One region of the Clostridium sp. JS66 genome, then DNA from elsewhere that is predicted to be linked to it. Evidence: riboswitches for the same ligand, from Rfam matches in the RefSeq annotation. Region 1 holds a riboswitch; the other holds the start of a gene.

The links. Region 1 has a riboswitch for S-adenosylmethionine ahead of Q6H37_RS08865 (pyridoxal phosphate-dependent aminotransferase). Riboswitches for the same ligand answer to the same signal wherever they lie in the genome.
Region 2: it holds a riboswitch for S-adenosylmethionine, as region 1 does, so the genes downstream of both, Q6H37_RS06035 (methionine ABC transporter ATP-binding protein) here and Q6H37_RS08865 (pyridoxal phosphate-dependent aminotransferase) in region 1, are expected to answer to the same signal.

Annotation. Positions count from the first base shown of each region.
Region 1 covers NZ_CP131467.1:1,885,274-1,888,459, reverse strand. Annotated here, with positions in the region: gene Q6H37_RS08875 (NifB/NifX family molybdenum-iron cluster-binding protein) at 1-59, opposite strand, end outside; gene Q6H37_RS08870 (YezD family protein) at 177-335, opposite strand; SAM riboswitch class I at 448-560, opposite strand; gene Q6H37_RS08865 (pyridoxal phosphate-dependent aminotransferase) at 632-1,783, opposite strand; SAM riboswitch class I at 1,907-2,019, opposite strand; gene Q6H37_RS08860 (Rrf2 family transcriptional regulator) at 2,146-2,580, opposite strand; gene Q6H37_RS08855 (PLP-dependent cysteine synthase family protein) at 2,826-3,186, opposite strand, start outside.
Region 2 covers NZ_CP131467.1:1,264,911-1,268,096, reverse strand. Annotated here, with positions in the region: gene Q6H37_RS06045 (MetQ/NlpA family ABC transporter substrate-binding protein) at 1-370, opposite strand, end outside; gene Q6H37_RS06040 (methionine ABC transporter permease) at 421-1,062, opposite strand; gene Q6H37_RS06035 (methionine ABC transporter ATP-binding protein) at 1,055-2,023, opposite strand; SAM riboswitch class I at 2,182-2,291, opposite strand; gene Q6H37_RS06030 (TrkA C-terminal domain-containing protein) at 2,383-3,015, opposite strand.

The sequences.
Region 1 (3,186 bases):
TCAAAGTTTTCGTTTACATTCTTTCCATCATTACTAACAAAAGCTACTTTATAGTTCATAAATTCACCTCCAAATTCAAACTGCAATTTCATAAAAGATTCAACATCTAAACATCCCTTAATATATAATATATATTTCGAATATGCTAATAACATTCTTGATAAATTTATTTAAAATCATACTATTCTCATTTTTTCATTTTTTTCTATTTCAACTACCATCCCATCTTGAATAACTAAAGCTACAAAACCATACTTGACAATCTTTAAGATCTCTAAAAGCTTATTTAGATTTTCTTCTGAAATACCCTTATTACTTTTATTCTTATTTAACACTTTAGTCTTCTCCTTTTAATGTTTACATTGATCTTATAACTTATAAAAAAGCTATCCTTCTTCAATAAGAAAGATAGCTTTTAAAAAATTTCCATTTCATAAAACTCCATTTTTCTTATCTTTCAGAATATGTAATTATATTCTGCAGGAATTAGCACCGATACATATTAAAATGCCGGTTGTCGGGCTTCATAGGGCCAGTCCCTCCACCTCTCTGGATAAGAATGTAATAATATTTAATTTTATTCCTTTTTTCACATAAAAATTATTTTATATACTAACCAAAAGTCAAATGACTACTTTTTTAATTTTTTTAATCTTTCAATAGCTTCAATCAATGTTTCATCTTTTTTTGCAAAATGAAATCTTATATAATTATTTATATTTTCTTTAAAAAAGCTAGATCCAGGAACAGCAGCAACACCAATTTCTTTTGCCATCCACTTACAAAATTCATAGTCATCCTTCCAGCCAAATTCTGAAATATCAACTAAAACATAATAAGCTCCTTGAGGTTCAAAATATTTTAATCCAATTTCATCCAATCCATTTAAAAACAGTTTTTTCTTTTTTTCATAAATATTATTAAGCTCGTCATAATAGCTTTCTTCAAGACTTAATCCTGCACAAGCTGCTTTTTGTAAAGGTGCAGCTGCTCCTACAGTTAAGAAATCATGTACTTTTTTACAATTATTTATAACATCTTTACTTGCAATAATGTATCCAAGCCTCCATCCAGTTATAGAATAAGTTTTTGACAAAGAACTACAGGATACTGTTCTTTCAAACATTCCTGGAAGAGACGATAGATAAGTATGCTTATTTGGCTTAAATACTATATGCTCATAAACTTCATCTGTAATAACAAAAGTATCATATTCTTTTGCAAGTTCGCTTATATATAATAATTCTTCTCTAGTAAATACCTTACCTACTGGGTTTGAAGGATTACACAATATTAGCGCTTTAGGTCTACTTTCAAAAGCTTTTCTTAATTTCTCTCTATCAAAATTGAATTCAGGAGGTACCAAAGGTACATATATAGGCTCTGCTCCTGCTAAAATTGTATCTGCTGTATAGTTTTCATAAAATGGTGAGAATACAATAACTTTATCCCCTGGATTGCATACAGACATCATAGCTACCATCATAGCTTCAGTGCTACCGCAAGTAACTACTATATTTTCATCAGGATTTATTGATATTCCCATAAATTTTTCTTGTTTCTTTGATAGTTTTTCTCTAAATTCTTTTGATCTCCATGTTACTTCATATTGATGTGGTCCTTTTTCTGCTGCTTCCTTTAAACTATCAATAAGTTCTCTTGGTGGATCAAAATCTGGAAAACCTTGTGAAAGATTTACTGCTCCATATTTATTAGCCACTCTTGTCATTTCTCTTATTACTGATTCAGTAAAATAATCTAATCTGTTGCTTAATTTTTGCATTTTATATAGCCCCCATTACTATTTATTTAAATATTAAATCATAAAAAATTAAAAAGCTGTTTTTCTTTAAATAAGAAAAACAGCCTTTGCTTACAAAATTTTAATTTCACGTAACAACCACTTCTCTTATCTTTCAAAGTAATTAAAATTACTTTGTAGGAATTGACACCGATACATATTAAAATGCCGGTTGTCGGGTTTCATAGGGCCAGTCCCTCCACCTCTCTGGATAAGAATAAAACATATTAAATTTTCTAAATAAACTTAAGTATTCTTCCATTATATCAGTGGTACTTTATTATATCAATATATTTTTTCAACTTTATCTTACACAAAAATAGATTATTACACAAAACTTTTCTTTAAATAAAATACATATAATAGTCCGCTTCACTCTTGTATTTGTTAACTAAATCTTCTAATGTAATACTATCAAAATAATCATTAATATTTTTATTTATTGCATCCCATAGATTTTCATTTATACATCTCTCTAGATCGTCTGCATCATCCCTATTTCTAATATCTACCAATGACAAATTACCTTCTAAGGTTCTTAATATTTCTCCAATAGTTATTGTACTTATATGCTTTGATAATGTATATCCTCCTTGAGCCCCTTTCTTTCCTATAACTAAACCACTTTTCCTTAATGCCGAAAAAATCTGTTCTAAGTATCCTTCCGAAATATTTTGTCTTTCTGAAATACTTTTTAATGTAACTGTTTCAGAATTAGAATACATAGCTATATCAATAAGTGCTTTTAATCCATATCTTCCTTTAGTTGAAATCTTCACACGATCACCTTTCCATCAATTGCATATTTGGTATAACAACATTATTCTCATATACCAATATTATTATATAAATACAATACTTAAAAATCAATTTTAAATTTAAACTGTCTTAGTTATATGATTTCAACTTATTTTTCAAATTAGCTAAAGAACAAGATTTAACTCAACTTTTTCAGAGGACAGATGACAATTGTTCTCTAAAAAATGCTTGACATTTTTTTTAACTGTAAAAGTTTAATATTTAATTAATCGTATATATTTTTGCTAAAATATCTATCTCCTCTGTCTGGAAATACAGTAACTATATTACCGCTGTCTATAGTTTCTGCTAATTTTAAGGCCGCTGCCATAGCAGCTCCAGAAGAAGAACCTACTATAACTCCTTCTTTTCTTGCTAGTTCTTTTACCATTTTAAAGGATTCTTCATCATTAACCTTTATTGTATGATCAACTAATTCTATATCCATAGTTCCTGGTATAAAATTATTTCCTATACCTTCTATATTATAGCAGCCCTCTTCACCACCACCAATTGTAGATCCAATCGGATCGGCTAATACAGCCTTTACATTTGGATTTTTTTCCTTTAAATATTTTGCAATACCT
Region 2 (3,186 bases), 620 kb from region 1:
AATATACTCCCATTGGTTCAAGATGAACTTTTACAGTATAAGATAACTCAGTATGTTTTTCTTTATTAAACTGTTCTAAGTAAGGTACGTGTTGATAAAAATTTGCATCTAACTGTCCTTCATTTAAAGAAGTATTTGGTGTTACATAGTCTGTAAATTCAACAATTTGAAGATCATAACCTTCTTTTTGTAGTATTGGTTTTACTTGTTTTAATATTTCCGCATGTGGTACTGGTGTAGCACCTACTTTTATTACTTTTTTATCCTTGCTTGTGCTGCTTGAAGCATCTCCACTTTTAGCACCACAGCCTGCTAATGATAAAACAACAAGTGATGATAGTATTAAAGATATTATTTTTTTCTTTTTCATTTTTATTACCCCCGCTTAATTATATTTTTATTTTGTTATTTAAAATAATGTTATTTACTTAATTTTCTATAAATAAATGTACCTAAACTTTGAAAAACCTGAACAAGTACTATTAAGATTACAACAGTGTAAATCATTATATCTGTTTTAAATCTATAGTATCCATAGTTAATAGCTACATTTCCGAGGCCCCCTCCGCCAATAGCTCCTGCCATAGCAGAATAACCAACTACACTAATAACTGTTAAAGTTATTCCTAATATTATAGAAGGAAATGCTTCCTTTAGTATTACTTTATATATTATTTGCCAGTTGCTTGATCCAAAGGATTTCGCTGCTTCTATTACACCATTGTCTACTTCCTTCATAGAAGATTCTATTACTCTAGCTGCAAACGGTGCTGCTGCTATTGTCAAAGGAACTATAGCTGCATTTGTTCCTATACTTGTCCCAACTATTAATTTTGTCAGTGGAAATATAGAAATCATCAATATTAAAAATGGGAAGGAACGTAAAGTATTTATTATAAAATCCAATGTCTTATACACAACTTTATTAGGTTTCAATCCACTTTCATCTGTTAATACAAGTATAATTGCTGGTATAAATCCTATAGCCACTGCTAAAAAAGTAGATATTAAAACCATTTGTACTGTTTCCAATAATGCTGGAAGTAATATTTCATTAATCATCATTTTCAATCACCTCCCAAATTATAGACTTTGAATCCAAGAATTTGCATATATTTTCTTTGTATTGTTCATTTGTATTTATAACAAGTGATCCCAAAACATTGTCTCTGAACTTTTCAAGCTTTCCCCATACTATAGAAAAATCTATATCAAGTTCTCTAGCTATTGAAGTTATAATACACTGCTGACTGTACTCTTTGGGAAAAAATATTTTTATATTCACTCCACTTTCAGGAAGTACTTCATTTTCACCTAATAGCTTCTGTAAATCCTTATCTGGTTTTAAGAACAACTCTTCTACAGTACCTTCACCTTTTATTTCTCCCTTTTCCATAAGTGCAACCCTATTACATATTTCTTTAACTACTTCCATTTGATGTGTAACTAAAACCACTGTAATATTTAATTCTTCATTTATTTTCTTTATAAGTTCTAATATGGATTTTGTAGTATTCGGATCTAATGCTGATGTAGCTTCATCACATAATAATATTTCTGGATCTAAAGCTAATGCTCTTGCTATACCAACCCTTTGTTTTTGTCCACCACTTAAATCTTTAGGCATACTATGAATTTTATCTTCAAGTCCTACTAACTTAACTAAATTGGTTACTTTTTTTTCTATATAAGCTTTATCAAAATTCCATACTTCTAAGGGAAGTGCTATATTATCAAATACATTTTTTCTATTTAGCAGGTTAAAATTCTGAAATATCATACCCAACCTTTTTCTCATAGTCTTTACTTCTTTTTCACTTAATTCTTTTAATTCATTCCCCATAATAGTTACGCTTCCACTATCATAAGTTTCCAAAGCATTCAAACACCTTAAAAGTGTAGACTTTCCAGCTCCACTATGTCCTACAATACCTACAATGTCGCCTTTTTTTACATGTAAATTTATATCTTTAAGCACTTGGTTGCCAGAAAAACTTTTATTTACATCTACTAATTTAATCATTGGCCCTTTCCTTTCTTCTAGAAATTTATTACTTTAATTCGTTATAACTGTGATTAGTTAAATCATAGTAGTTACAAAAACTATATGTCTTGTATAACCTTCTTAAGACAAAAATTAAAGCCCGAGGAAAAACCTCGAGCTATTACTCTTAATTTAACCTCTCATCTCTCAGCTTACGCCGCAGGAGTTAGCACCAATATACCATTAAAAAAATGATACTGGTTGCTGGGTTTCATCGGGCCAGTCCCTCCACCACTCTTGATAAGTGCGAAATTTATATTCAATTTATGTTTTAAATTATAACAACACAAATATAGATTGTCAACTTCTATTTTTAAATTTTATTGTATTATTCTCAATTATTTATTATCTTCATAAATAAATTTCTTAATTTTTCCATAAACATCTTCTTCACCTATTACCAACAAAGTATCTCCTTCTTGGAATGCAGCATTAGGTCCTGGTGAAAGTATTAAATTGCTTTTTCTTCTTATTCCTACTATAGTAGCACCTGTATTTTGCCAAAACTTACTTTCGGATATAGTGTTTCCTATAATACTAAGTCCTTTATATATTTTAAACTCAAAAGGCATGAAGGGATTAGTATTAATAAATCTATTAGAATAATCTATAAGTTCATCAATTTTTCCTTCAATTTTTTCCTCTAACAATTTTTTTTGATTTATTAAATCTAATATTTCTTTCCTAGATAAATTTATAGAATCTATATCTTTAAATTTATCTATAAACTTTACACAATTATCCACTGATTTAATAATAATTCCACTACCTCTTATTACTTCCACTATATCCATGTCATTTAAAAGAATAATTGCTCTTCTAATAGTTTCAGGCGAAACATTGTAATAACTTGAAAGAGATGATCTTCCATGAAGTTTGTCTCCTACAGAAAAATCACCAGATAATATTCTGTTCGCTATATCAATTGCTATTTTTTGATAAACTGGTTTTTTTATGTATTCCGATGACATTTTAAATTATACTTTAAAATATATTATATCTTAAAGTAAATCCTCCTCCCAATAATATTCTATTAAAAAAATATTAATATTCACTAATTTGATACACTAATAATCCAATTTCATTTAAAACGATAAAAATTCACCACTAAATTGAAATTAAAACATTTTTACATATACATA